Regions from separate parts of the Ruoffia tabacinasalis genome, predicted to be linked through region 2. Evidence: riboswitches for the same ligand, from Rfam matches in the RefSeq annotation. Region 2 holds a riboswitch; the other holds the start of a gene.
The links. Region 2 has a riboswitch for lysine ahead of lysA (diaminopimelate decarboxylase). Riboswitches for the same ligand answer to the same signal wherever they lie in the genome.
Positions count from the first base shown of each region.

Region 1: linked by a shared signal. The riboswitch ahead of dapF (diaminopimelate epimerase) and the one ahead of lysA (diaminopimelate decarboxylase) in region 2 are both predicted to bind lysine.

Region 1 is NZ_JBHSHQ010000068.1:13,261-29,339, forward strand. Features, by position in the region: gene ACFO5Y_RS10910 (thiamine pyrophosphate-dependent dehydrogenase E1 component subunit alpha) at 1-583, shown strand, start outside; gene ACFO5Y_RS10915 (alpha-ketoacid dehydrogenase subunit beta) at 610-1,647, shown strand; gene ACFO5Y_RS10920 (dihydrolipoamide acetyltransferase family protein) at 1,661-2,890, shown strand; gene ACFO5Y_RS10925 (SNF2-related protein) at 3,544-6,417, shown strand; partial or broken gene ACFO5Y_RS10930 (LLM class flavin-dependent oxidoreductase) at 6,576-6,837, shown strand; gene ACFO5Y_RS10935 (NAD-dependent succinate-semialdehyde dehydrogenase) at 7,377-8,750, shown strand; gene ACFO5Y_RS10940 (helix-turn-helix domain-containing protein) at 9,379-9,795, shown strand; gene ACFO5Y_RS10945 (LL-diaminopimelate aminotransferase) at 10,230-11,450, opposite strand; gene dapF (diaminopimelate epimerase) at 11,462-12,337, opposite strand; lysine riboswitch at 12,429-12,569, opposite strand; gene glnA (type I glutamate--ammonia ligase) at 12,627-13,973, opposite strand; gene ACFO5Y_RS10960 (transposase) at 15,028-15,438, shown strand; gene ACFO5Y_RS10965 (IS3 family transposase) at 15,534-15,647, shown strand; gene ACFO5Y_RS10970 (GNAT family N-acetyltransferase) at 15,788-16,079, opposite strand, start outside.
Region 2 is NZ_JBHSHQ010000029.1:8,475-24,553, forward strand. Features, by position in the region: gene dapB (4-hydroxy-tetrahydrodipicolinate reductase) at 79-849, opposite strand; gene dapA (4-hydroxy-tetrahydrodipicolinate synthase) at 869-1,759, opposite strand; gene lysA (diaminopimelate decarboxylase) at 1,773-3,068, opposite strand; lysine riboswitch at 3,179-3,323, opposite strand; gene ACFO5Y_RS04985 (aspartate-semialdehyde dehydrogenase) at 3,544-4,533, shown strand; gene helD (RNA polymerase recycling motor HelD) at 4,609-6,795, opposite strand; gene ACFO5Y_RS04995 (HesB/YadR/YfhF family protein) at 6,949-7,287, opposite strand; gene ACFO5Y_RS05000 (response regulator transcription factor) at 7,372-8,001, opposite strand; gene ACFO5Y_RS05005 (sensor histidine kinase) at 7,998-9,065, opposite strand; gene liaF (cell wall-active antibiotics response protein LiaF) at 9,062-9,811, opposite strand; gene greA (transcription elongation factor GreA) at 9,944-10,429, opposite strand; gene udk (uridine kinase) at 10,564-11,190, opposite strand; gene mltG (endolytic transglycosylase MltG) at 11,243-12,484, opposite strand; gene ACFO5Y_RS05030 (DUF1292 domain-containing protein) at 12,629-12,931, opposite strand; gene ruvX (Holliday junction resolvase RuvX) at 12,951-13,391, opposite strand; gene ACFO5Y_RS05040 (IreB family regulatory phosphoprotein) at 13,391-13,651, opposite strand; gene alaS (alanine--tRNA ligase) at 13,885-16,079, opposite strand, start outside.

The sequences.
Region 1 (16,079 bases), on a different contig from region 2:
AATCAAATATAAAAAAGAAGACAATGTGGCAGTTTGTTTCTTTGGAGATGGGGCTTCTAACGAAGGGTTATTCCACGAGTGTTTAAACATGGCTTCAATCTGGAATTTACCTATTATCTTTGTTTGTGAGAATAACTTCTTTGCTGAGTCAACACCACAGTGGTATGCATCGGCTTCGGATACGATAGCTGAAAGAGCGGCAGCTTATGATATGCCAGGTGTTCGTGTAGATGGTAAGGACTTAATGGCTGTATATGAAGTAGCAGGAGAATATATTGAACGCGCTCGTAAAGGAGAAGGCCCTGCTTTAATTGAATGTGTTACATTCCGTAATTATGGTCACTTTGAAGGTGATGAACAAAAATATAAAAACAAAGAAGATGGCTTTGAAAAACGATTAGCGGACACGGATCCTCTGGATATATTTAGAGATTATGCAGTGGAACATGGACTGCTCACACTGGAAGAACTTGATGACATTCGGTCGCAATCAGAAGCGGATATCGAAGCTGCTATTAAGTTTGCAGAAGAGAGTCCACAACCAAGACCTGAATCTTTATATGAAGATGTTTTTGCTGAGTAACCCAAACACAGAAAGGAGACAATACAATGACCAGACAAATTAACTTTATGAATGCAATTAACGAGGCTTTAGACCAAGCAATGGAAAAAGATGAGAATGTTATTCTGTTAGGAGAAGATATTCACGGAGGAACCGCAGTCCCTCACTTGGAAGAGCAGAATGAAGATGCTTGGGGAGGGGTATTTGGAGTTACGAAAGGTTTAGGACCAAAATATGGCTTAGATCGAGTGATTGATACCCCGCTATCCGAGATGGGATATATGGGTGCAGCTGTTGGAATGGCAGCAACTGGCTTAAGACCTGTTCCAGAGTTAATGTTTAATGATTTTATTGGTTTTTCTTTTGACTCATTATTAGGACAAGCTTCAAAAATGCGTTATATGTTTGGAGGCAAAGCCACTGTTCCAATGACTGTTCGAACAAACCATGGTGCCGGAGCTTCAGCCGCAGCACAACACTCAGGGTCTTATTATGGAATGATAGGATCGATTCCAGGTATCAAGTGTGTGGTCCCAGCGACAGCCTATGATGCGAAAGGCTTACTCTTAGCTTCGATTGAAGATAACAATACAGTCGTATTCTTTGAAGATAAAACTCTATATGGACTCAAAGGAGAAGTGCCAGAAGAATATTATACTGTTGAGATTGGAAAAGCAAATGTCGTTCGTGAAGGTGAAGACTTAACGATTGTAACCATTGGAAAGATGTTATATGTGGCTTTAAATGTGGCTGAGACTCTCGAAAAAGATGGAGTATCTGTTGAAGTTATTGATTTACGGACAGTAGCACCTTGGGATCAAGAAACGGTCATTGAATCTGTTAAGAAAACAAATCGTTTAATTGTTATTGATGAAGCAAACCCTCATAACAATACAGCTACAGATATTGCATCGGTTGTAGGACAGAAAGCTTTTGATTATCTTGATGGCCCTATCAAAACCATCTGTGCACCAAATACACCTACACCGTTCGCAACAAATCTAGAAGCACTTTATCTACCAGATGCGGAAAAAGTATTAACAGAAGCAGTTGAATTAATCGATGATCTCAAAGCAAGAGCATAAGGGGGGAGTATAAATGGCAAAAAATATTGTAATGCCTACCTTGGGCTTAACGATGACAGAAGGGACCATTGAAACACTGTATTTCAATGAAGGAGATGCAATAAACACAGGAGATGTGATTGCAGAGATAAGTTCTGAAAAATTATCAAGTCCTGTAGAATCACCCGTCAGTGGTACTATATTGAAAATCAATGTACAAGAAGGGGATGTTCTACCCATTAAAGAAGTTATAGCTATTGTAGGTGAAGAAGGTGAAGAAGTAGCATCAGACGAACAGGATAAGGATGTTCCAGATGTCCCAGAAGAAGCATCTGAAGAAGTTTCAAGTGCTTCAACGAAAGAAGAGACGAGCAGTAAACCACGTAATCAAGGAAGCGATGGTGAGCGAATCTTTGCAACACCTCTTGCTCGTAAGATGGCTGAAGAGAAGGGGATTGATCTCTCGGATGTTAACGGAACGGGTGGCAATCATCGTATTACGCGTCTAGATATTGATAGATATGTACCAAGTGAAAAAGTCGTATCAAGTGTTCAAAGTAAGGATACCGCTACATGGGGTATTGGCTTAAGTGGGATGCGTAAGACGATTGCACAACGAATGATGGAAAGTGTTCAAACAACAGCTCAAGTAACAAACCATAGAAAAGTCGATATAACCAACTTAATGGCTTTCCGCAAAGAGATAAAAGAAAAAGTCTCTCGTCCACTAAATAAAGGTGAATTATCGATTAATACTTTAGTGACAAGAGCGGTGATATTAGCCTTACAAGAAAACAGAGAATTGAATGCTTGGTATCATAATGGAATCCATGAAGTACAAGAAGCTATTCATATTGGTATGGCAACAGACATCGAAGAAGGCCTTGTTGTTCCAGTCATTCGAGAGGCAGATCAAATGACTTTATCTCAACTTGGTTCTACCATCGCAAGCGTTGCTTCACAAGCTCGAAATGGTAGCTTACCAGGAGACTTATATTCAGGATCAACATTCACTATTACGAATCTAGGTGGTGCTAATATTGAGTACTTTACTCCAATCATTAATCTGCCAGAAGTAGCAATACTCGGAGTAGGTACTTTAAGCGATGAACTTGCGTTAGACACTGAAGGAACCGTCACCGTTCATCAAAAATTACCATTAAGCTTAACCTATGATCATCAAATTATTGATGGCGCACCAGCCTCTCGTTTCTTAGAGACAGTATCTGAATACCTTAATGACCCATACAGATTGATGTTATAAAAATAAAAGAGAATAAGCGTAAAGAAAGCAACAGAACTAGCCCAATTTTGTTAGTTCTGTTGCTTTTTGATTGAATGAGGATGTGAGGTATTCAGTGATTTTAATAGCTTTCTCAATGCTTGATAGGGTATCGATATTGAAGAGGTTTGAGTAATTAGGTACGAAACGACTTACTACTTTAGACAGTTTGGTCCGTGGCGGCGCTTTACGACGCCCTGCTCCAGTTTTAACAAAATGTACTGAGATTAGTAGCTACTTTCAGGATTTATTGTCATAGTCATATTACAAAGCAATGTAAAATATAAAGAGTAGGTAGATATATGAGGTTAGGATTAGTAACAGCGATACTGGAACATATGAATTTTGAAGGGGTGATAGTTTTACCTTGGCTAATAGCTTAGGTAGTATTGAATCGGTTCATTGTTTCCAAGAAGGCGCGTGCTATTATGCAGATATTTTAGATATTGATATGGTGAAGTTAATATTGTAGAAACGTTGCAAATTTGATTTGTGGCGCTTTTTTATTGAGTTTTAAAGATTGCTAATATCATTATACAATCCGTCACTATTTAACTATTTAACTATTTTATTTCTCATTATCTTGATACAATGATAGCAATTGATATTATAAAAAATTATAAGGGCGTGTGGGTATGGATATAAGTTATAAAAATGCAAAAGAATATCAAAGTAAAATCAATGACATTGAAAAGCTTTTAACTGAATCAGACGACTTATTTACTGACTATAATGTTCGCTCATTAGCAACCAATTTAAGAAATCAAGCTGTAAAAGATAAGGTAGATGTATTACCAGTTAATGTTATACTTTCATTACTTGAAACACATTCAAAAGAAGTAAAAGTGGAAAATCAACCCTTCAATCAAAGAGCATTGTCAGTTATTTCAAAAATAATGCCCAATAATTACTCTGTTAATAATATATCATTAGCAAAGCAAAATTTATCAGACAAACTAGTATTGAATACCTTTCCTAAAATGATCGGAGCTGAAATATCAGAACAAAAACTCAAACTGCTGACAGTCTTATTCGTGTCAGATGCCATCAAAGTGAAAAAAATTAATATAGAAAAAGAGTATATGCCAATGATAGTAGAGTTAAAAAACTCACTAGATTATATTATTCAACATGATAAGAATGCATTTATGAAATTATTCCAACGAGGATCAATTAAGAAAAAACTTAATGATTCGCGAGAGAAATTTATGGCAAATTTCTATAAAATTGAGACGCTCGAGAGAGAACTACAGCTTCTCGATAAAATATCAGTCAGTGAAATAGAGGTGCGCAACGACTTCAACTTAAATCCCTCAAAATACATGGAAAGAATCTTGGCGGTTATTGAATATGACACAAAAGAAGGAGATTTATTAAATAAACTTATTGCTGAAAAAGTTGCAGAGCTTGAATATCGAATGATGGAATTTGATGAGGAAGTCATTGAAAAACGCATTAGAGAAAGCTGGAATAAGACAAAAGAGATACAAATTCCTCATGAATTAGACTCCATGATGGTTGAAGTATTACAAGCTAATAGTGAGAAAGTGTTACCTATTAATGAACTGGATAGAATTGGTATCACAACAATTGGTGATTTGAAAAAGGAATCTGATAAATTACAGCAATTAAAAGATAATGTATCAGAGGAAGACTATGATGATTTAATAAATCAGTTAAATATTTTTGTAAAGACGATGGAAAAAGATTTTTACCCCCAATTGAGGTCAAATAATCTCTCTGAGGAAGAAATCGAACTTCTAGGGCACCTCCACCACCGCCAACAATTGGAAAAATTTGAAAGAGATATTGTTAATAAAGCTAAAAATCTGTTAACCCAAGTGAAATCGATCTTAGAGATATTAGCTGAAAAAGATGCAAACGACTATAAACGACAATTTTATAACGATGATATTAAGCATACTATCACTCAATACAAGAAAAATCTATTTAACAGTTTAGAACAATTTATTGAACAATTTAGTGAAGTGCAAAACATTCCACTCGTACAGTTGACAACAAATGAAATCAGAAAAGATTTTGAGAAAAATAGTGCGAATTATTTTGCTATGTTAGATAGAGTTATGGGAGGATCTAAAACATATTCACCAAATGATCTGCCTTCTTTTATAGTTGAAAAAGTAAATCAGTACCCACTTAATACAGATAGTTTAAAAGTTACCTTAAGACCATATCAGGAATTTGGGACAAAGTATGCTTTGCAATATAAAAGTACTTTGCTAGGTGATGAGATGGGATTAGGAAAAACCATTCAAGGTATTGCGATGATTAATCATCTTTATTTAGATAATAATAAACATTCAATAGTTGTCTCACCCCTTAGTGTGTTGGCAAACTGGAAACGAGAAATTGAAAAATGGTCTGATTTACCAACCTATATATATCGAGGAGATTTGAGGAGAATTTCGCTGAATAAATGGCAAGAACAAGGTGGTATTTTACTAACAAACTTTGAACAAACTCACCATTTAGTAAATGATGACAAGTTGAAGCAATTAGACTTAATCATAGTAGATGAGGCTCATTACATAAAAAATGAAGCGACTAAGCGGGCCAAAAATGTCAATGCACTAGCTAAAAAATCAAAATATCATTTATATATGACAGGAACACCTATTGAAAATCGTTTAGAAGAGATGAAGAAGTTGATTTCGTATCTCAAACCTAAATTAGTTAGACGCATCGATCGATATTTTGCTGATTATGATCCTGAAAAGTTTAAACAACTTGTTTCTTATGTCTACTTAAGAAGAAAAAGAGATGAGGTTTTGAAAGAGCTACCTGAAATTGAAATGGTAGAACTATGGTCAAACTTCTCAGAAATAGAGCAGGAATATTATAATCACGCTGTGTCATTAGGACTTAGTGGATTAATGAAGATGAGGCGGGCTGGTTTTGCCGGTGATGAACCTAAACATTCAGAAAAGGTTAAACAATTAATGGATATTTGCTTGGAAGCGAAAGAAAATGGAGATAAAGTTTTAATATTCTCTTATTTTAAAATTGTTTTAAACAAATTACTGAATCTACTTGGAGAAGATGTAGTGGGTATGATTTCTGGAGATGTTTCTACCAACCAACGACAAGATATGATCGATGCATTTACTGAAGCTGAAGATGGGAAGATACTTTTAAGTCAAATAGAAGCTGGGGGAGTAGGATTAAATATTCAAGCAGCCAATATTGTTATTTTATGCGAACCACAATGGAAACCATCTACTGAGAACCAAGCGATAAGTAGAGTTTATCGAATGGGACAAACTAAAAATGTTATTGTATATCGTCTGCTGACTGAAGCAAGTATTGATGAAACAATGTTAGAAATACTTGTCGAGAAGTCTGATATATTTAACCAATATGCGCACGATTCGCTTGTGTCAGATGCTTTTGATCGACGTCAAGCACAAGATGCAACGGTTGTGTCTGAAGATTCGCTGAAGAAGAAAGTGTTTGAGATTGAAAGACAAAGAGTCGAGCAATTAGCCTAGTTAGTCTAAGAATTAGCCAATTTAAAGTAATCTCTCCCCACACCCTTCCCACTCTGTTGTTTAATCAACAGAGTGGGTTTTTTGTTGATCACATCAAATTCAAATAACAATTAGAATGATGTGCATAATAAAAGACAGCACAGAGATGGGGATACTATATGAAGATACATAAGTTACAGTTTGGTTTAGATACATTTGGTGAAGTGGCGTTAGATAGCCTAACGGGCGAGCGTATTAGCTTTGAAGAGTCATTGCGAAACATTGTTGAAGAAGGTAAATTAGCGGAAGAAGTTGGGATTGATTTGTTTGCTTTAGGAAACATCACCGTGAAGAATATTCTATCTCAAGTCCACAAATATTACTGGCTACTTTAGCAACCGTCACGGAGGAATTATCTTAGGAACGGGTGTATTCGTCCTGGATGATTAAAAATAACTAGATGCTAAGATTAAAACAACTAAACTGCTAGAGACTATGGAAAGTTACTGGTAGTTTTTTTATCTAGATTATTTGATTTCAAGGCTTGAGGGCGTCGCGACCCCTCGAAACGATCTGTTTTGTCAGGCTTTAGCGTGGTGCCTCCCTGCGACGGTCCCAATTGTTTGAAATGGAGCGTGGCGCCTCTTCGCGACGCACTGTAATCTAGAAAGCAGACCGTGGCACCCACTCACGACGCCCCATCTTCTAATTTACAAATATATTAAAGAGGGAGCTATTTTGGATTGTAACGGGAGTAGTGCCATGTGGCAATGGGTGTATTATAACGGATTTTAATTTAGAGATTGGTAGCATAAAAAAATATTATTCGTTTTAGAATTATTAATGAAACCTCTTACAATGAATTATATAAATTTATAGGTGATTATAAATTAACATAGTGAGTTAGGAGCCAAATACTAGCAAGCGCTATCATTTGTGTTATAATAAAAATATATATTATTCTAAGGAGGAATTATTTTATGGCATATCAAACAAAGTATCCCTTTACTAACGAGGTTTTGAAGACATACGAAAATATTTCGGATCAAGAGATTGAGAAACATCTAGAGAATGGTCACAGGTTATACAAACAATGGCGCAAAGAGGGGCAATTAGAAGATAGAAAAGCGGTCTTATATAAAGTAGCTGAAATTTTACGTCGTGATATCGATAAATACGCTGAGATTATGACAAAAGATATGGGTAAATTATTCGAAGAAGCTAAGGGTGAAGTCGAATTATCTGCTTCCATCGCAGAATACTATGCTGATAAGGCTGACGAATTCCTGGAACCAATTCCTTTTGAAACAGATACAGGAGACGCTTATGTCGTGCGCCAAGCAACAGGGGTGATTATGGCAGTGGAGCCATGGAACTTCCCTTACTACCAAATTATGCGCGTATTCGCACCAAACTATGTAGCAGGTAACCCAATGGTTCTTAAGCATGCTTCCATCTGTCCAGAATCTGCTCAAGCCTTTGAAGATTTAGTAAAAGAAGCTGGCGGGCAAGAAGGAGCCTACAAGAACTTATTCGCAGATTATGATCAAGTTGCTAAAGTGATTGCTGATCCGCGTGTTTCAGGTGTTTGTCTAACAGGTTCTGAACGTGGGGGAGCAACGATTGCTGAGATTGCTGGGCGTAACTTGAAGAAATCGACCTTAGAACTTGGTGGTAATGATGCATTTATCGTCTTGGATGATGCGAACTTAGATGGCCTAAAAGAATTACTACCAGGCTTACGTTTGAATAATGCCGGGCAAGTGTGTACTTCTTCTAAACGTTTCATCGTGACAGAGAAAAATTACGATGCATTCTTAGAGATATTAGTTGAAAGCTTCAAAGGAGCTAAATGGGGAGATCCAATGGATCCAGAAACAACCTTAGCCCCACTATCATCAGCAAAAGCGAAAGAAGAGGTCTTAGAACTAATTCAATTAGCAGTTGATAATGGAGCAAAAGTGGTTTATGGTAACGAGCCGATTGACCATCCAGGTAACTTTGTAATGCAAACGATATTGACTGATATTACAAAAGACAACCCAATCTTTAATCAAGAAATCTTTGGTCCCGTAGCTATCGTTCATAAAGTTAAAGATGAAGATGAGGCGGTAGAGTTAGCTAACGATTCTAGTTATGGGCTTGGTGGTTCAGTTTATGGTGAGGATTTAGACCATGCTCGCAAAGTTGCCGAAAAAGTGGAGACAGGGATGTCCTTTATGAACTCTGGTTGGACCTCACTGCCAGAATTGCCATTCGGTGGCGTTAAAAACTCAGGTTATGGTCGCGAATTAAGTGAATTAGGCTTTACTGCTTTCTTAAATGAACATTTAATTTATACACCTAAACAATAAAATACCTTCTAATATAATGGATAGGACTTGTAAACCAGGTCCTATTTCCTACTTTTAGTCAAGTACTATTTAGAGAGACATCAGTAGAATAATAGGCATACCAAATAATACTTCAAAAGACTACTTTTTGTAGAAATTTGGTACAATTTAATTAATCATATCGTTTCCCATGTCGTACTAAATAGTGAATAGATCTTAGAAATCAGTCCCTACATCCAATCAGAACGACCTTATGCTTTTTAGTGTGAGGTTGTTTTTTTGGTTTTATATTTTTTAGTGTTGGTGAGAAATCACCCGCACTATTTTTGTATACACAAAAAGCCAGTGATTTCCGTTATGATGTAAGTACGACCAAACACATAAGAAAGGAAATCGACATGGCTTACTTACATTCTACCGGCATCGGTTCAATCGACGTCCCTGGATGTGAAGGTGACCCATCGAAAAGTTCTCACGGTGACGGGGATCTCGATCATTTGCCTCAAGCCTGTTCTCACTGTGGCTGTCTAAATCAAAGTAGTCATGATATCATACGAAACGGTACGATGAATTCCGTCGTTTTATTGGGACAATACAACTTTCAGCCTGTCTATTAAAAGTTAAGGAAACAACGCTATTTGTGTAAACATTGCCGTGGGCCACAGTAGCTGTCACTTCCTTAAGTCGCTGGCATTGTTTTATTTCTAATGCGGTGAAGTATGTCATCCTTGAAGAATTAGCTCAGATGCAGTCCATGACCTTCATCGCCCAACACCTGAATGTTTCAACCACGACGGTTATCCGTCAATTAAAAACCTATGGGGACAACCTAAATCCTAAATCCAGTTGCTTACCGTCCCACTTGACGATCGATGAATTTAAATCGGTTAAAAATGTTCCTGGGGCAATGTCGTGTCTGTTAATGAATAACGCGACACATCAAATGGTGGATATCCTTGAAGGCCGAACTCAACTGTATTTAAGGGCTTATTTCTTACGGTTCTCACTGGAAGAACGGCGGCAGGTAAAAACCATCACCATGGATAGGTATTCCCACACAAGATGAGAACAGCGTTTCGAACCTTAACTTCCTACGCGTTAGATATTAAAAACAGCTTAACTTATACACTCTCGAATAGCGTTGTGGAAGGCACCGTAAATAAAAATCAAGATAATCAAACGATCTGACTAAGGTTATCGCAATTACGGTCACTTAAGATGTCGTATTTTAATCTCAACCCAACTTCAGCAACTTAATGCTGAATCTGTACGCCCATTGTATTTTTGTGACGAAGAGGCTCTATAAAAGTATATCCTCCAATCCAACAGATCGCGAAATAACTTACATCAAAAAATAAGACGATAGAACTAAATCTATCGCCTTAAATATTCACCAACATTATTTGACAAAGAACCAAAGTAAGACTAAAATCTAACCTTTGGGGGTATCATTATACCAAAATTTAATCTACTAACAAAATCGCCTACACTCTCTAAACCCTACTCACTATAATACTTCTGCAATCTCTCAACAGCTTTTTCAGTATTATCCCGAGTATTGAAAGCAGTCAGTCTAAAGTAGCCTTCCCCACTTGGGCCGAAGCCGACCCCTGGGGTCCCCACTACTTGAACTTTTTCCAATAACTGATCGAAGAATTCCCAGGATGAGACACCAACTGGCGTTTTAAGCCAAATATAAGGTGCATTGTCGCCACCATAAACGGTTGCACCTACTTCTTTCAAACCTTCCTTGATCATTCGAGCATTTTCCATATAATAGCTAATATTTTCCTCGATTTGTGTCCTGGCAGGTTCTTGGTAACAAGCCCAACCGGCTCTTTGGATGATGTAAGGGGCGCCATTGAATTTGGTCGATTGACGGCGGTGCCACATTTGGTTCAAATTCATATTTTGGAAAGTCAGTGCTTTTGGAACGACGGAGTATCCCAAACGTAAGCCAGTAAAACCGGCTTTCTTAGAGAAACTACGGACCTCAATCGCACAACGCTCGGCACCTTCACATTCATAGATGGAATGAGGAATACCGTCTTCTTGAATATAAGCTTCATAAGCTGCATCGAAGAGGATTAAACTTTCATTTTCTAAGGCAAAATCGACCCATTGTTGCAGTTCGTCTTTCGTTAGAGTCATCCCAGTCGGGTTATTGGGGTAGCATAAGTAGATGACATCAACTTTCTCAGTAGGGAGGGCAGGTCGGAAGTGATTTTCCGCATGACTTTCTAAATAGACAAGCTCACTCCATTGACCAAGCTCTTCATTCCATTCGCCCAAGCGACCTGTGAGTACATTGCTGTCGATGTAGACAGGGTAGATAGGGTCTCCCATGGCGATGATGCTATCGAGTGCGAATAATTCTTGCAAGTTGGCGATATCACTTTTGGCGCCGTCTGATACAAAGACTTCACTGCTATCCATTGACAGGCCAACTTCTTGATAATCATGTTGGGCTATTGCCTCTCTCAGAAAGTCATAACCGCCTTCAGGGCCATAACCACGAAAAGTATCAGTAGAAGCTTGTTCATCCACTGCTTGATGGAGGGCTTGAATGATTCCTGGAACAAGGGGTTGGGTCACATCCCCGATGCCTAAACGAATAATCTCTTTGTCAGGGTTTAGTTGAGTGTAAGTGTCAATTTTTTGAGCAATGGTTGAGAATAAGTAACTGTCAGAAATCCTTGAATAATTATGATTTGCTTGCATGATAAATCCTCCTAATGTACTTGTGGAAAGTAGTGACCAGTGAATGAAGTGCGGGCAGGGCCTTCCATATAAACATGCCCTGTGTCGCTCCGATCCCACGTGATTGTGAGTGTTCCCCCTAAGAGGTTCACCTTAATCGTCTCTTCAGTAAGACCATTCAACACCCCGGCGACCGCAACCGCACAGGCGCCGGTTCCGCAAGCCAAAGTCTCGCCACTCCCACGTTCCCACACGCGCATGCTAATTTCTTGGCGGTTGTGAACGTGGGCAAATTCGGTATTGATTTGTTCAGGAAAGCGCGTGTCATATTCAAAGCAAGGTCCAAGTGCTTGTAAGTCCAAGTCTTTGATATTTTCTTGAAAGATAACGAGATGAGGGTTCCCCATCGATACACCAGTCACTTGATAAGCTTGCCCGGCGATTGTAATGGCCTGATTAATCCATTGGTCTTCCTCTGCCGTAATTGGAATCAAGGCCGTGTCGATAATTGCTTGGCCCATATTGACCCGAGCTCCTGTGACTTCACCTTGATCATTGAAAATGAGCTGGACGGTTTTGACGCCACTTAGTGTCTCAATCTCAATCGATTTTTGATCCCAAAGGCCATTGTCGTAGATAAATTTGGCTAAACAACGGATGCCATTGCCACACATCCGACCTTCGCTGCCATCTAGGTTGAACATCCGCATCTGGAAATCTGCCTTATTAGATGGGCGAAGCACGATGAGACCATCACTACCAATGCCAAAGTGTTGTTCACTTACTTGAATTGCTAATTCTGCTAGATCTTCAATCTCTTCCTTTAAGTCATTAATATAAACATAGTCATTGCCAATTCCTTCCATTTTTGTAAAGGGAATGGCCTTTTTATTTGTTAATTTTGTCATTACACTCTCTCCTTAATTTAGTGAATAAAAAATAGGACCACGAACAAAAGTCCATGATCCTTCCAGTAGAAGAGTGGTATACTTTTGCCCGGTAATTGCTTGCACAATCAGCTTAACTGGCAGTTAAGTTGAACAGTTAGCCACCTATTATGATGACTAACCAACGATAATTCGTTTCGGCGATATCCCCTCAGACCCATAAGTCCTCATGTCAACCGCACCTCGCACAATACCTTTTTTATAGAGTAACATTGATACTAATTGACGTCAACTAATTACTAATCATGTTTTAATAATTAGTAAAATATTGTTCAATTTCCCATGGTGAGACATATTTGGCATATTCCTCGTACTCTTTTGTTTTGGCTTTAATAAAGCTAGTAGAGATATGCGGCCCTAAAGCATCCAAGATTGGGTCTGAAGCTTTCAATTCAAGTATGGCTTCTTGTAATGAACCGGGCAAGCTTGTAATCCCTTGGTCAAGACGCTCGCGAGCGGTCATGCTGTAGATGTTGCAATCAACCGGAGCCGGTGCTTCGAGTTCTTCTCTAATACCTTTTAATCCAGCGCTAAGAATCGTCGCTAGAGCAAGATAAGGATTGGCCGATGGATCGACACTCCTTAATTCAACACGGGTTGAGTTGCCACGAGCTGCTGGAATACGAATTAATGGGGAGCGGTTTTTCTCGCTCCAAGCCACATAGACTGGGGCCTCGTAGCCAGGGACCAGTCGTTTATAGGAGTTCACGGTTGGGTTGCAGACGGCAGTAAAGGCCGGTGAGTACTCCATCAGACCTGCAATAAAATGCTTGGCTGTCTTAGATAAGCCAGACCGCGTACTTTCATCGTAGAAAGAATTACCACTTTCAGTAAAGAGTGACATATTAAAGTGCATACCAGAACCATTGATACCAAAAAGCGGTTTCGGCATAAACGTAGCATGAAGATGATGGCGTCGAGCTACGGTCTTAACAATGAGCTTGAAAGTTTGAATATTATCGCAAGCCGTCACCGCATCAGCGTATTTCCAGTCGATCTCATGTTGCCCATCGGCCACTTCGTGATGACTAGCTTCAATCTCGAAGCCAAGAGCTTCTAGTTCTAGAACAATATCACGGCGACAGTTCTCCGCCAAATCTGTCGGCGCTAAGTCAAAGTAACCACCGTGATCATTCAATGTCATCGTTGGATTCCCTTCTTCATCTAACTTGAATAAGAAAAACTCTGCTTCGGGGCCTAAGTAAAAGTCAGAGAAGCCGAGTTCTTCCATCTCTTCCAGAACACGTTTCAAGTTGCTTCTAGGATCCCCTGAGAATAGCTCACGAGATGATGTCTCAACGTCACAAATCAGACGAGCAATGCGCTTAGTATCATCGCTTGCAATATTCCAATCAAAAATCAGCCAAGTTTGTAAGTCAGGTACCAGGTACATATCACTCTCTTCGATTCGTACAAAGCCCTCTATTGATGAACCATCAAAGGTCATATTGTTGTCTAAAGCTTTACTTAATTGAGACAGAGGAATTTCTACGTTTTTTATCGTACCTAAGATGTCGGTAAACATTAAGCGGATAAATTTTACATTATTTTCTTTCGCATCTGCCATAATTCGTTCTTTTGTCCAAGTCGTCGTCATATAAAACCCTCCAATAAAATATTAATAATATTATTTAGTATTGTTAGATTATATTAATGAAAAATACACAAAACAAGTCAGTTATGACGGATGGTGTTATAAAATATAACGCGAAATAAGGCTGTTTTGATAATGTTAACCAAAATTAGGATAACATCGTTATATAATATAACAAAAAACAAAGGTGTATTTAATTGAGAAAATTAATTTATAAATCGCATAAAAATAATCTTTAATTGCCTCAACTAATTACAAGTATAAGGATTGAAAATAATAAAATTAAGGAGAAAAAAAGTTTTTTTGTTAAAAGGATATAAAATTGTCAGAAGATGGGGTAAGGTATGGATTGGATAGTGCAGACTAGATTGGTAAGTCGATATTTATAAGGTGGTTGAAGAAGATTTTGGGATATTGGATGATGCGCAATGAAGATATTTAGTTTTTTGTTAATATGTAATTAACGAGTACCTTGGTTATCAGATTAAAGGAGTGCTTATTATGAGTAGGAGTGCACGTAAATATCCTAGAAATAAATCCAATTGTAGAAAATGAAGACAGTTTTAAATCTTCGCTTACACCGGAGATTTACTGGAGTTGAATTTGGTGCACTCGTTTTATCTAAAGTTGAGTATAAGAGAGTGAATGCTTCTTATAAAATTAGTGATACTTCTCTAACTTTTTTGATTGGCGTATTGTATTCAACCAACTATTCTTGTAATAAAAGATCATGTCCACTTATACAATGGAGCTAGATGAAGAAGGTGAGGTCATCTTTCGAGAAGTAGAAACCTGTATTTTAAGGTACATCACAAGGTAAGTATTAAATGTTTTGATCGCCCGCCGTCGAAAACTTCGAAGATTCGATATTCTAAAGGAACACAAGAATATGAGCGGTCTATTGCTTGGCCTAAAGATTCTTTGTGGAATTAAGTCGAAGTGGGAAGAGAGCAGATTTATAGTGACCTAAAAGGTGATTAAATTATATGAAGAGTTTATGATATGCTCCCTCTAAAGTAGATACTTAAAAAAGTAAACTACTTTAGGGGGATTTTTTATGTACTCAAATATGAAGCATACAGTGGCTGAACTGGAGTTTTATATTCTTCAATATTTAGAGGGTATGACTTTTCCTATGTTGAAGAATTTAGGACTACAGTATGAGAATACATACTTTTCATTTGAAGTGAGGCTCTATCAACAACATGGCATTGATAGCCTTCAACCACCGAATAAGAATCAACACTATTCAACGGAATTTAGAGAACAAGTGGTACAAGAACACCTGGTCGATAAGATATCCATCAATGAACTGGCAATTAAATATAATATTCCATCTCGGAAAACAATTCATAGCTGGATTTTTAGGTATACTAATGGTGGGGAGTCTCAATCCTGTAATTCAAAGCCAGAGGTGTATCTGATGAAAGGGAAAAAACGACTTACGAAGAAAAAGCTTAAAAAGTAACCTGGCTGTGCCAAGCATTAAAAGTGAGCCAATCGAGTTTTTATAAATAGTTAAAACGTCAACCATCACATACAGAATTGCGCTTAAAAAAATTAATGGTAATCATTCAAGAATCACATGGAACATTTAATGGAATTTATGGCTATCGTCGTAGGACTATTTATTTAAATCACTTTCAACAAGCCGCTGTTAATCATAAGTGTGTCTAGCACTTAATGAAATGGAAGGGCATCCAAACCTATATAAAGAAAAGACGAATCTGAAGATTCGCCTTAACTATTTTTATTATTTACCTGTCTACTTGACAGGGGGCAGTTCATATTGAGTTTGGTTGGGGGGGTTTGATAATCTAAGTTGCTGTCCAGGTCATTAGCCATTCTTTCTCTTGAGTTTCTTCATCTAAACACTCCTCAATAAATTGAAAACCATGCCTTTTATAAAATTGTATCGCCTGCGAATTGCGTGAATAAACAGAAAGTGTCAAAGATTTGTGTTGGCTTTTTAAATAAGTCAACAACAGGCTTCCTATGCCTTTGTGGCGACTCTCCTTCTCAATAAAAATACCCGCAATATAGTCTCCCGTCATACCAACAAAGCCTAACAGTCGATTGTCTTCTTGATAAAGCACCATATTCGCTTCA
Region 2 (16,079 bases):
AAAACTCAGCAATCATGGCAAAGCTAGCCACAATTACTGAGTTGTTATTTATGAATTTCTCACAGAACCACAATTCGTTTAAAAAATATCATTCATTGAGTAGATACCTGGTTCGGCTTGATTAATTAAAAATTCTGCTCCAGCCATTGCGCCTCTGGCAAATAACTCTTTTGATCCTGCACGGTGAGTAATTTCAAGTGTTTCTTGATTATTTGCGAAGATAATCGTGTGTTCACCGACAATATCACCACCACGAATAGCATGTAAACCAACTTCTTGGTGTTCTCTTGCTTCGCCAATACCCTCGCGTCCATACACTTTTGTCGCACTTTCTGACATACCTTCCTCAACCGAGTCCAGTAACATCTTAGCTGTACCACTTGGTGCATCTTTCTTGTAGCGGTGATGTTTTTCAATGATTTCAATATCATAACCTAAAGGATATAATACTTTACTTAAATGCTTACTCACTTCTTGCATCACATTCACACCGATACTTGTATTGTGAGTATCTAAGATAGCAACGGATTTACTTGCCTCTTGAATTGCTTGCTCTTGTGCTTCACTTTGCCCTGTAGTTGCAAGCATAAGTGGGAGATTTTGAGCCACTGCAAATGCTAGTAACTCATCCGTTAATTGAGGAGTTGAAAAATCAATCATCACTTCTGGTTTAATTTCAAGCTCTTCAACCACTTTTGTTAAATCATCAAAATTTGTAGCGATTGGAAATGGTTGTTCTGTTTCTTCAGTTGATTGCAAACCTGCAACCACTTGATGACCTAACTCTTTCGAGATATTAGTGACAACTTTACCCATAGCGCCATCGGATCCAATTAGTATAATATTCACTTTATCAATCCTCTATTCTCTATATTGTGTATTTTTCAATTAAGCCTAAGTAAGTATCTAATAATTCAGCACTTTCCTCACTTGGTGGGACCATAGGTAAACGATATGATAAAGCACAACGGTTCATTTTGTGAACTAAGTATTTTACTGGGATTGGATTCACTTCATCAAATAAATCACGGTTAATATCTTCAAGTTTATAATTTAATTGTTGAGCTTCTTCCGTATGTCCATCTAAAGCAAGACGACATAAATCATGAACTTCCTTCGGTAAGATATTAGCGGTTACTGAGATAGCACCTTTACCACCTAAAGCGATAATATCGTAATTTAAATCGTCATTCCCTGAATAAACTGCGAAATCATCTGGCACATTATCAAGCACTGCGCGAGTATAATCTAAATTACCTACCGCATCTTTTAAAGCCACAATATTTGGATGCTCTGCTAGAATACCCACTTGTTCTGGTGTTAATGATGTACCGGTTCTAGAGGGAACATCGTATAAAATAATTGGGATGTTTACTGAATCAGCAATCGCTCGGAAGTGAGCTAACATACCATTGTAAGATGCCTTATTGTAATATGGGGTGACGATAAGTAATGCATCTGCTCCCACATGCTCAGCTTGTTGACTTAGTTTTATAGCGTGACGTGTATCATTAATACCTGTTCCTGCAATGACTGGAAGTTTTTCTTCAACATGTTTTACAGCAAATTTAATCAACTCAATTTGTTCTTCATCTGATAAAGTTGAACTCTCACCCGTTGTTCCAGTGATTACTAAAGCATCTGTATTATTTTCTAAATGAAAGTCTAATAGGCTTTCAAATGCGCGCCAATCGATTTCCTTTGTGTTCTCGATAAATGGGGTAACCAATGCAACTGCTGAACCTTCGTAAATACTCATTATAAATATCCTCCTATATAATATTATTTGCTATGATATCTTCAAATGACTGACGTTTGACTGTTAAGTAACTTTTCTCACCATCAATATGCACCATGGCAGGAATGGGAATGTGATTATAATTGCTTGCCATAGAATAATTATACGACCCTGTCCCATTTACTAGTAATAAATCACCTGTTTCAACTTGAGGAAGATCAATCTTATTAATCACGACATCCCCACTCTCACAGGCCTTACCAGCAATGGTGTACGTTTCTTTAATCGGTTCGTTAATTTTATTCGGCAAGGCTGCTTCGTATTCAGCCTGATATAAAGCAGGACGGATATTATCAGTCATCCCGCCATCGATAAAGGCGTACTTCTTACCACCTACAGTCTGCTTAATATCACCAATCGTATACAAAGTACTTCCAGAATTGTTAACTAAAGATCTTCCAGGTTCAATTGTCACCTTCTCTAATTGAATCCCGTATTCAGTAGACTTTTCATGAACATGCTCGATAAAATCTGGTAAGAATTCAGCAATATCAAACGGTTTATCCTCTTGGGTATAGTAGACGCCAAAGCCTCCGCCGAAATTAATTTCTCTAATCGGAATATTTAAATTCGTTTGAATCCGTTGAGCAAATAATAACATTTCATCCGCTGCTTTAATAAAAGATTCTGAATCAAATATTTGACTACCGATGTGACAATGTAAACCTGCTAATTCAATATTATCATAGTTATAGATAGTTTCTATAATGTCTTCAATATTGTCATCGAAGACACTCTCACCAAATTTTGAATCTAAGTTAGCAGTTTTAATGTATTCGTGTGTATGTGCTTCAACTCCAGGATTTAAGCGTAATAACGCGCGTTGCTTTTTCCCTTTTTGTTCTAAAATATTATTTAGTCTATCAGCTTCCATTCGATTATCGATGACAATCGTTCCAACTTCTTGATCAACCGCAAAAGCTAATTCCTCGTCTAATTTGTTATTCCCGTGAAAGTACATCTTCGATGGCTGAACGCCACCTTTCTTTCCAGTATAGATCTCCCCTGCACTAACAACATCTTGTCCAATACCATACTCTGAAATCAATTTTGCAATCGCTAGTGTCAAAACAGACTTCGATGCAAATAATAATTCTGTCTCAAAGTAAGGATTCTCTAATGCTTCTTTGAAACGATACACGCGATCTCTAAAACTCTCTTCATCGAAAATATAAAGCGGTGTTCCATACTGTTGAGCTAAATCTGAATATTTATGATGTGAATGAACCAGTTCGTTATTCACCTTCGTTTGATACGGTTCTAAATGCATTCTTCCACTCCTTAAATAAAAGTAAACAAAAAGCGACTACGAACAAAAGGTTCGTGGTCGCTTTCACTAATCAATCCATCTTGATTTGAGTTGACGTATCCTTTTGCCTGGTAATTGATTGCACCTTATTATCACTTTGGCTCTTTGATAATAACAGTGACCAACCTCTTAAAGTCAGTCCCCAACGAAAGTCGTTTCGGCGATATCCCCTTTCCACGTGTGTGTACTTTTGTCAACCGCGCCTCGCACAATACCTCTTTAACTTAAATATACTATATCAATGGTAAATTACAATGTCAACAGGATTAAGATAGGATTAAAATTTTAATGTCAATTATTAAATCTAAGCATTTTTAACTTGACATTTTATGCGATAATGCTTAAGTTTAATAGGTATAAATTGAAAATTAAAAAGGAATCTCTCTTTTTAATAATTCAATTATAAATTAACATACAATATTGAAAGGAGCCAATTATGAGTAAAAAATATCATGTTGCCGTTGTAGGTGCATCGGGCGTAGTTGGTCGTAAAGTTATACAAGTATTAGAAGAACGTCAATTCCCAGTGAGTGAACTAAGTTTATTTGCTTCAAGTCGATCTGCCGGTCAAAAAATCCCCTTCAATGGTGAAGAGATTACTATTCAAGAACTAACAGAGGATGCTTTAACAGCACCCATTCAAATCGCAATCTTCTCAGCAGGTGGAGAAACATCAAAACACTTTGCACCGATTGCTTCAAGTAATGGCATTACTGTCATCGATAATAGTTCAGCGTGGAGAATGGATAAAAATATTCCATTAGTTGTCCCTGAGGTGAATGCTGGAGTCTTATCTAAAGATGATAAACTAATCGCAAACCCCAACTGCTCAACAATTCAATCCGTTGTACCATTGAAACCACTACAAGAAAATTACGGTATCAAACGTGTTGTTTATAGTACATATCAAGCAGTATCAGGTGCCGGACGTAAAGGGATTGATGATTTAGAACAAGGTACAACAAGTACTTTCCCTTACGAAATTAACAAAACAGTGATTCCACAAATCGATGTCTTCTTAGATAATGGTAATACAAAAGAAGAACAAAAGATGATTGATGAAACGCGTAAAATCTTAGGTGTTGAGAACTTACCTGTCTCTGCTACCGCGGTACGAGTTCCAATCAAAACGTCTCACGGTGTATCTATCAATATTGAATTAGAAAAAGAATTTGATATTAAGAAAATTCGCGAAGAAATTGGAAATATCGACGGAGTTATTCTTGCCGATAATCCAGAAACTTTAGACTATCCATTACAATCTGTTGCTGAAGATACAGACAACGTATATGTTGGTCGTATTCGTCGTGATGACTCGGTAGAAAATGGCATAAACTTATTTGTTGTTGCAGATAATCTACGTAAAGGTGCTGCTACAAACTCAGTACAAATTGCTGAATCATTGATTGCACGTGGCATCATTTAATTAATACAAATAGACGACAAGAAATCCAAATTTGGATCACTTGTCGTCTATTTTTATGTCTTTAAGTATTCGTTTTTATGCTTGTAGAAACTCAGTCAACGAATCTGAAAAAGTAATATATAGATTTTTCATTGCTCTAGAACTCGCAGTGTATAAAATTCGCTTATCACGTTGCGTATGATAATTATCGTTTGATGCATTATGAATCAAGACGTTATCAAATTCCAATCCTTTGGATAAACTAATTGGGATAATAGTTAGATTTAATCGATCCAACAGTTCTTGGCCTAGTAATTGTTCCAGTTCATCAGCCTCAACCATTGTTTTTGTAATCAATGTTAATGCTTTCCCATCTAGTTCTTGGTGAATCTCTTCTAATAATTTTATATTATCAGCTTTTGTCTCAACCTTAATAATTTTAGGTTCATTTCCGGCCGGACGAATCGGAACAATTTCCCATTCATCGTTATTAGTTGCGAGTCGATTGAATAAGCGCGTAATGGATCCGCTTGAGCGGTAGCTATTCACCAATTGATATAACTCAACATTCTCTGAACGGGCTGAGAAATTATTGATAATATCTTGGAATTTGATATTCGCATTAAATATCGCTTGGTTCTCATCCCCTACCATGGTAAACGCTGATTTAGGAAACAAGCTCACTAATAAGCGAATTTGTGCTTCTGTATAGTCCTGAACTTCATCCACAAGTACAAATCGCATATTGGTTAGTGATAATTTTTCGATGAAACGATTATAAATGTAAATAAATACAACAGCTTCATCTATGTTTAATATGCCATCCGGATTAAATTGATAAACTTCTTGTGTATACGCAAAGTAAATTTTTTCAAAAATACCTTGCAAATTGATCCAAGCTAAACCACGAACATCACGGGTTACTTGACTGTATTGAATATGAACATATCTTTTGGCATATTTGTTTATCGTTTGAGGTGAATCATCCGTAATCAGCTCTTTAAAGAACTTTTGCTGTAAAGATTCAGGTAATGACATCACTCGGTCAATCACGTTTGGTTTTTGAGCCAATTTAGTCATTCGTCTCTCCCAATTACTTGATAATAATTGTCGCGTCGCTTGAATACGTGCAATTAACGGCGAGCTATCAGGCGTCTGTTCAAAAGCTTTTAAGATCTTTTCAGTCGAAACAATTTCTTTGTCTTTACGTAAGACTGGATTAAAGAAATCCATATGTTGTAAAATTAACTCTTCTGACTCATTAATAAAATCAATAAAGGAAGCACTTCGAATAATCTCTGTTTGCTTCGGAACCTCGTGACTACTAATACGGTTAAAATACGTTTGTTCATCCTCTAATTCCATTGACAAGTGTCTCCCTACAAATTGTAAAAGCGTCATATTCAATGGCGTTTTCTCACCTAATGATGGAAGCACATTAGATATATACGATACAAAATGCTCATTCGGAGATAAAATTAAAATATTATCAGAGGTGATTTCTTTACGAAATGAGTAGAGTAAATATGCAATCCGTTGCATAATCGTAGAAGTTTTCCCACTCCCAGCCACTCCATTGACTAGAATGATCGGATGTTTCGTATCTCGAATAATGACATTTTGCTCACTTTGAATGGTTGATGTGATATCTTGCATCAAACTAGAACTATCTTGTTCTAAAGCTTCTAGTAACACATCATCTTGAATCGACACCGAAGTATCGAAAAACTTCAATAAAGTATCTTTATCGATAACGAATTGTCTACGTTTATCAATTTCTACTTCAATCATGTTGCCATTGACTTCATAAGCAGACTCGCCAGTTGTATTATTATAGAATAACTCTGCGATTGGTGAACGCCAGTCATAGACAAACTTTGCGTAATTATCATCATCAAAACTATTAATACCAATGTAGAATGACTCTGCTTCTTCATCCTCTAGAAAATCAACGTCCACTTTACCAAAATAGGGAGCATCCAATGACCGTTTGACATTTTCCAATAATTTTTCAGCTGAGATAATCCGTGAATTCATTTGATCTATCTCGCGGTTCTTCATCTCAATTGTTGAGAAAGTGTCCATATTATCAGAAAAACTACTAAAATCGACCCGAACATCTTCGGACATCTTTTGAACAAAAGCCAGCCCGTCTTCACGAGCTTCTTTAACAAATGCATCGAGGCTATCTCTACTTTGTAACATTTTCTTATATACAAAGTCTAAATATTCCGCTTCTTTAGCAAATTCTTTCTCATAATCATGCAAATTGTTCTGAGTCATAAACTACATTCCCCTTTTCTTTACTGCATCTTATTGTAAAAATCGCCGAATAGCTATCTTATACCGATTTATCATATAAAGCAACAACAAAATAGCTACCATTAGCTGATTATGTGCTAACGATAGCTATAAATTTTATTTACTAATTTGGTCCTAGTTTAAATCCACACCGTCTTTACGGTAAATGTATTTTGGTTCATTTAATTCATCATTAAAAGAAACTACTAAGTCATGTTCTTTAAAGAACCACTCATCGTCTTTTTCAATAAAGAATAATAAGCCATTATCAGAAGTAAATGTAACAATTGGTGAATGTGGCTCGGTAGGCTCAACTTGTAAAGCAAATGAATCTTGTACTGGACTACTTCCGTAGATCATTGTTTTAAAGCGAATTCCTGCACCTTCGGCTCTTCCAACTTCTTCTTCAAACCATTTGACTGCTTTATCTTCAACAATTAATTCCATATATATGTGCGTGGCATAAATAGCCACTTCCTCCTTTTATTATCACTATGCTTTGAGTATAAATGATTTTTATTATAATAACCAGTATTCTGCTTGAATAAATTGAATTGCTTATACGAGCTCATGCTGGTAAGCATAGATAGTTGCTTGTGTGCGGTCATTTACTTCAAGTTTAGATAAGATATTCGAAACATGTGTTTTTACTGTTTTTAGCGTGATGAATAGCTCATCTGCAATTTCTTGATTTGTATACCCTTTTGAAACTAATAATAATACTTCTAATTCACGATTCGTTAAATCATCGTGCGCTTGTTTTTGTCTGGATTTATCTTCATATTCTAACAACTTACTTGTAACTTCAGGTCCCATCACCGTGTCCCCTTCGTAAGTCGCACGGATAGCATCCGCAATTTCACTGGCAGAAGACGTTTTTAATAAATAACTCTTAGCGCCAGCTTCAATCGCAGGATAGACCTTTTCGTCATCGATGAAAGATGTCACAATAATAATTTTGGCTTCTGGCCACTCTTCCATAATTTTTTGAGTCGCTTCTACTCCATCCATGACTTCCATCACCAAATCCATCAAGATGATGTCTGGTTTATCTTCTAATGCTTTGTGATAACCCGTGAGCCCATTTTCAGCCTCACCGATCACTTCGATGTCGGGTTGGACATCCAAGTAGGATGACACCCCTAAACGTACCATCTCATGATCATCGACTAATAATACTTTAATCATACATTTACCTCTCTTTTCGAAATGGGAATTTGAATGTCGATTGATGTTCCTTTACCAATTGAACTAATTAAATTCAATATTCCACCTAAACTCTTCACGCGCTCTTCCATATTTCGAAGACCGTAATTACCTTTTTGTTTAGCTGTGCTCACATCAAACCCTTGCCCATCATCAATAATTTTTAATTGAATTGAATGTTTGTCTTGAGTTAAATAAATTTCAAATTTATTCGCTTTCGCATGCCGCATCGTATTAGATATCGCTTCTTGAACGATTCGGAATAAGTGATCTTCAATCCCACTATCAACTTTTACGGGTGCGAGATTCCAATGAATTTCCATTGGGATCTTAGTATCTAATTCTTCTAACAAGTGTTTAATACCTTGATCGAGACGTTGATCCACTAAATCAATCGGTCTTAAGTGAAGGAGTAATGCCCGCATCTCAGTTTGGGCATTTCCAATAATCTCTTCAACTTTTTTCACAGATTTAGTTACCGATAACTCTTCTCTCTCAGCAACTTCACTAATAGCTGAAATCATCATCGTCGCAGCAAATAATTGCTGACTGACTGAATCATGCAACTCGCGCGCAATTCGATTACGTTCTTTCTCAATAATCTCTTCTTTAGTATCTTCACCAACAAACACTGGTGCTGCCGTATATTCTTGTAGATCCGTCGATAGATCAACAATCTTGTCCCGAAGGCGATTAATATCTTTCGCCGTTTGTCTTGAAGCATCAAACCAATTTCCGCCTTGCAATTCTTTACGGAATATTTCATTTTGATATTTTCCTAATAATAACCAGTTAATTCGTGCTCTAATTTGTTCAAATGGTGAACTCAGTGCAACGGTTAAGATAATCGCTAACACGATACTCATGGTTAAGATAAAGGCGATAATAATCAAATACACTGGAATATTAAAAAACTCAACGGTAAACACTTCTGCCAGTGTCATCACATTTAATTCATAAATGAGAATTCCGAAAATGATGACGACAACGGCTGAAAAACTAACAAATTGAAAGAAGAATAAATGAGTCCATAAACGAAAATTCATAGAATAATCACCTCAACATCTCCAAATGTCACCGATACAATGACATTCACTTTTCGGTTTGAGTCACCATAATCTGGACTCATCCAACGGAAGTTGTCCGCTGTCAATGAATAGCGTTGGGATTCAAATACTACTCCGCCTGAAATTGTACTAATGTTTAGTTTCACACCAATGTCATTGGGAATAATTAATCGCGTACGACCGAACATCTTTCTAATAACAATCGTCGTCTCACCTTGAGGCAAGATTGTATTACCAAAATCTAGGATATGGTTACCTCCGAATAAGACAATATTGACATCATCCCATTCAAAGTCTACTTTCTTCTCTCTGTATGAATCAAAAATCGATTCTTGATTCAGAATCGTTCGCTGTTCACTTTGCGGTTCAATGAGTTGCACCCCTAAATAATTACTTTCAGACTTCTTAGGTAAGATTAACGCACTTTTAAAATGAATTAACTCATTGCCATCTTTAGTTCTGAATAAAATTAAAAACAAGATAATCACTAATAATAATACCCAAACTGATTGAATCATAAGCAAACTTAAGATGAGTAGAAATAAGGCTCCAACGAAAATTATTAAGCGAAGGATTCGATTTCCAATAAATAATCCGACAATAAATAGTATAAAAGATACTCCGATAAGACCTATAATTTTCCAATCTAAAAAGATGTCAAATAATATAAGCACTAGACTAATCGCAAATACAATAAAAATGTTTTGTTTTAAAAAATTTTGCATAAAACACCTCTGTTCCATAAAATCAGTATAACAGATTCTGAAGTAGAAAATGAATTTCACTTCACATTTTCCAATAAAAAAATAAGTCTGCCTTATAAAAAGACAGACTTATTAATACTTAACTATTCAAGACTATTCATCAGCTGCTTCAATTTTGATGATTTTAACATCAAAAGATCCGCCTGGCGTTTGAATCGAAACAACATCATTTAATTTTTTACCTAAAATTGCTTGGGCAATCGGTGAGTCATTAGAAATTTTATATTCTAATGGGTCAGCTTCTGCACTACCAACAATTGTATAAGTTTCTTCGTCGCCATCTGGTACTTCAACAAACGTCACTTTACGACCTAATGAAACTTCGTCTTTAGCAACGTCTTTATCATCAATAATTTCTGCGAAACGAATCATATTTTCAATACTTGAAATACGACCTTCCACAAAAGCTTGCTCATCTTTAGCTGATTCATACTCAGAGTTCTCTGATAAATCCCCAAAGCTTCTTGCAATTTTAATACGTTCAATAATTTCTTTACGTTTATTGACTTTTAAATCTTCTAATTCTTGTTCTAATTTTTCTTTACCTGATAAAGTCATTGGATAGACTTTTTGATCCATGTTATTCTCTCCTTCTTGAAACGATAGAAATAAGATAGCACGTTATTTACTATTTTTCAATCTAAATTTTTATTTTTTATATAAAAGAATAATAAACGATCGTAATTTACCGCTAATCACGATCGTTTATGTAATTATTTTTGATTCAAGATTGTTCCAATCTTCGTTGTTAATAAATCAATCGCAACTTGATTGTAGCCACCTTCTGGCACGATGATATCAGCATAACGTTTCGTAGGTTCAATGAATTGATGGAACATCGGTTTCACGACCTCTACGTATTGCTTAATCACTGACTCAACCGTTCTACCTCGTTCATTAATATCACGAAGGATTCGTCTAGCCAAGCGAATATCGTCGTCAGTATCTACATACACTTTAATATCCATTAAGTCTCGGATACGTTTATCGTCTAATATTAAAATTCCTTCAACGATTATAACATCACGTGAAACTTCATATTCCGTTTCATTACTGCGTGTATGATTTGTAAAATCATAAATTGGTTTCTCAATTGAACCACCTTCAATTAATGTCACCAGATGATTGTAAAATAAATCATTATCAAATGCTAATGGATGATCATAATTTGTCTTCAATCTCTCTTCTAGTGGAAGGTCACTTTGATTTTTATAATAATAATCTTGTTGTAACAACATTACTGATAGTCCTTCAAAAGTTTCTAATATTCGGCTACTTACACTCGATTTTCCACTTCCTGAACCACCGGAAACGCCAATTACTACCGGTTTCGTCCCCATAAACAATCTCGCTTTCTATGTTTAATTATAACTGACAAATTGAGTTTCAGTCTTACTCAACTGGTTCGTCAACAACTTCCTCAGTTTCCTCAATCTCTGCAGCTTCTTCATCTGTTGTACTTTCATCTTCGCCGGCTTCTGCTTCGATGGAAGCTTGTCGACTATTCACAAATTCTTCAACTAACGCGTCGTGTTCTTCAATTGTGCTTGAATAATATATTTCTTGCGTATCAATATCAGCCACGAAGTAATAATAATCATTCCATGTAGGATAGATTGCAGCAACAATCGCTTGGTAACTTGGTGTTCCAATCGGACCGGGTGTTAATCCGTCATACATGTATAAGTTATATGGCGAATCTACTTCTAAGTCTGTATAAGTTACAAATTCTCGATGCTCACCTAAAGCATATAAGACCGTTACATCCGATTGAAGTGGCATACCTACTTCTAGACGATTATAGAACACACCTGAAACAAGACCACGATCTTCTTCCGTAATTGCTTCTCGTTCAATAATTGATGCAAGTGATAATACTTCATGATAAGAAAGATACGTATTCGTTAAATCATCCACTAATCGTTGATAATTTAAATTCGCAGCACTAACCATTTCTGTAATTAATTCTTGCGCCGTCATTCCAGCAAAGTAATCATAAGTTGCTGGGAATAAGTAACCCTCTAAAGTATATTTTAAGCCTTCTAATTGCGTCACTTCTTCTAAAAGTGATGGGAATTGGCTTTGAAGATTTGTTATGAATTCCTCATCTTGAACAGTATCCATAAACTCTTCTTCTGTAATTGCTGTATTCTCGTTAACTAGGGTAGCAATTTCGTCAATAGTTGCTCCTTCAATCACTGTGATGGTTGTATCCGCATCAACAAAGATTGGTTCCCCGCCTTCTTGAATCGTCGTTAGAACTTGTTGTGCATCCATCGATGGTGAAAATTCATAATGACCTGCTTGAAGTGCTTCTTCATTATTGGCTTTCATATAAATTCCAAAGATATCCGCATGACGGACAATCCCATTATCTTCAAGTATATTCGCGACATCATCTGAAGTACTATCAAAGGGTATCGTCACTTCTACAAGTTGATCATTATCCGAATTCACCGGACTTAATGCTCTCGTTACATAAAAATAACCAAATATAGCCGTACCCAATACAATTAACACAATTAGTAAAATAATAATGCGAACGATTCGGTTTGTCCACAATCGCTCTTTCACTCTTTCGGTCTCAGTTTCCTTGGCGCGTAGTTTAATATCTTCCCAAGATTCTTTTGACATAGTTTCTCCTTTATGTAGAACATTTTATTGAAAGATTATAACAAATAAGCATTACTATTACCATAATACTTCTATTACAAAAACATCACACATCTACCATAAGGTAAAAGTGTGACGTATTGTAAATCATTCTGTTATCTTAAATTACTCATCTTCATCTAACAAGAATGTATTAAGAACTTCCTCAACCATATCCCATTCTTCTTCAGTTTGGATTGGTTGTAAAGCTCCTGTTGATCCATCTTCAGCTTCTGTGTATGAAAATGCTTGTAATTCAACATCTTCTTCCTCATTTGTTCCAGCTGGATAAACTAAAACATAGCTTTTTTGGAAATCTTCTGAATCGAAAGTAAATAAAATTTCGTGTAGCGTTTCATTTCCTTCTTCGTCAAAGATTGTAATATATTCATGTTCGTTGTGGTGCTCATGATTGTGTTCGTTTTCCATATTTAGTAATCTCCTTAAATCATAGTTGTGGTTTTGAATCTAAATAGTTTTGTAAAATGATGACTGCTGCGACTTTATCAATAACTTTTTTGCGTTTCTTACGGGAAACATTTCCCTCGTTAATTAACATCTTTTCTGCTTGAGAAGTTGTTAATCGCTCATCTTGATACACGACCTCTACGTCTGGATGATGCTCTTTAACAAGTTCACCGTATCTCATGGAAGCCTCTGCTCTTGGACCAATGGAGTTATTCATATTCTTTGGAAATCCAATGACAACTGTATTGACATTCTCTGATTTAATAATTTCACTCAGACGTTCAATTCCAAATTCATTCGCATCTTCATCAATTCTAATCGTTTCTAACCCTTGGGCAGTCCAGCCAAGTAAATCACTGAGTGCGACTCCGACTGTCTTTGAACCAACATCTAGACCCATAGCTCTTTGATATTTGCTCATTAACTCTCTTCTTGTGTTAGATAGAATTCTACTAACTTCTCCATAATTTCATCTCGTTCATGACGACGTATTAAGTTACGTGCATCGCGGTGACGAGGGATATATGCAGGATCTCCTGAAAGTAAATAACCAACTATTTGATTAATTGGATCATACCCTTTTTCTTCAAGTGCACTATAGACTATCTCCAATGTTTCTCTTACTGTGCGTTTATTAATATCGTCCAGTTTGAATAGTATTGTTTCATCTAATGATTGCATCGCTTTCACCAAACCTTTCATATCTGTAAAGTCATCGATCTTAGATCTTTTGCGATGTACTTCGAGTTAACAACATTCTAACATACTTTGCGTATAATTACTTAGTAAATTCCTTCGCAAGCTATAATTTGTAAAGGAATTGTCACAATCAAAGCTAAAAAGCACAAGGAAAGAACAGATGGCATTGTAAACGATTTATTCAATCCAATCTATCTGTTCTTTCTCAAGTAAACTTATGCTTCTTTAATTGTTGCTTTTATTGCCTCAGGGATTGCACTAATCATATCTTGAATACCTGCTGGGTTTTTCCCTCCAGCTTGAGCCATTTGTGGTCGTCCACCACCGCCACCGCCAATTAATTTAGCTAATGGTTTAATAATGTCTCCGGCTTTTGTTCCTTTTGCGACAGTTTCATCATCAACAAAGACTAATAAAGTCGCTTTATCATCTTGGTTAGAAACAGCCACTAGAATATTTGATGCTTGTTTTTCACGCCAAACATCTCCTAATTGACGTAAGCCGTCTGCTGATTGATTTTCTTGAACGACACTTACAAAAGTGATGCCTTCAACTTCTTCAGTCTCATTGAATAAATTACCTGACTCTTCTTGTAATAATTTTGCAGATAGTGATTCAACTTTTGAGTGCGCTTCTTTCAACTCTTCTTGTAATTGGTGAATACGAGGTAGAAGTTGTTGCGTTTGTTGTACTTTCAATTCAGCTTGAACAGCTTGTAACATTGCTTCTTTTTCTTGATAGTATTCAATCGCAGCTTGCCCTGTAAGAGCTTCGATACGACGAATACCTGCACCAATTCCTGATTCACTCACTAATTTGAAGGTACCAATATCATTTGTATTCGATACGTGTGTCCCCCCACAAAGTTCGATGGATTCATTCCCAATGTTTACAACACGAACGACATCGCCATATTTCTCACCGAACAATGCCATTGCGCCTAAAGCTTTCGCTTCATCAATTGGCATTTCGTTAATATCAACGTCGACGGCATTTTGAATAAAGTCATTTACATATTGTTCAATTTGTTTTAATTCTTCATCAGTGACTTTACCAAAGTGTGAGAAGTCAAAGCGTAAGCGATCTGGTCCAACGTATGAACCTGATTGATTCGCATGCTCTCCTAAGATTGTCTTTAGTCCTTGGTGTAATAAGTGAGTTGCGGTATGGTTTTGGTTTGTTTTCAGGCGAGTCTTACCTTCTACGACTAGCGTATATGATTGGCCTTCATTTAGACGCATACTCAACGGTTTCACTTTATGCATGTATTGGCCGTTAGGTGCTTTTTGTACGTCATTTACTTCCGCAATTAATTCACTGCCGTCATAAATTCCACCTGAATCCGCTACTTGTCCACCCATTTCAGCATAGAATGGACTGCGATTAAAGAATACCCAAGCTTCTTCATCAATTGGAAGATGGTCTAAACTCTCTTCATCTTTAATGATCGCTTTGATAGTCGCATTGCTTGATAATTGGCTGTGTCCAACAAACTCAAATTCAGTCGTAACACCTTGTAGAGCCTCTGATTGCACTGACATACTTTCTTCAGTTGATCTTGCTGCTCTCGCACGCTCACGTTGTTTCTCCATCTCTACTTCGAAGCCATCATTATCTACAGTAAAGTTGTTTTCTAATGCCATCTCTTCGGTTAATTCTAATGGGAATCCAAATGTGTCATATAATTGGAAAGCTTGCGCTCCAGCTACAACGGTCTTTCCTTCCTCTGTCAATTGGGCCAAGATGTTTTCTAATTGCAACTCTCCGTCGCCAATTGTTTCATGGAATCGTTCTTCTTCGTTTTTAATAATTGATTGAACGAAATCTAATTTCTCATTAAGTTCTGCGTAGTAGTCACCCATGATTTCAGTGATTGTTGGAACTAAATCACTTAAGAATAAAGTTGTAATTCCCAAACGACGACCATGCATCACACTTCGACGGATTAAACGACGAATAATATAGCCACGGCCTTCATTCGATGGTAACGCGCCATCACTAATCGCAAATGCAACGGCACGAATATGGTCAGCAATAACTTTGAAGCTGACTTTACCTTCATTACTTTCGCTATATTTAATGCCATCCGTTAGCGTTTCAATTTTTTCAATAATTGGCATAAATAAATCAGTTTCAAAGTTCGTTGGTGTATCTTGAATCACTGATACTAAACGCTCTAATCCCATCCCTGTATCGACGTTTTTATGTGGAAGTGGTACATAAGTATCATCTGGCATATGGTTAAATTCAGAAAACACTAAGTTCCAAATTTCTAGCCAACGTTCATTTTCCCCACCAGGATAGTTTTCTGGATCATCTTCGGCAAGATTGTTATATGATTCACCGCGGTCATAGAAAATTTCTGTGTCCGGCCCACAAGGTCCAGCACCAATATCCCAAAAGTTATCTT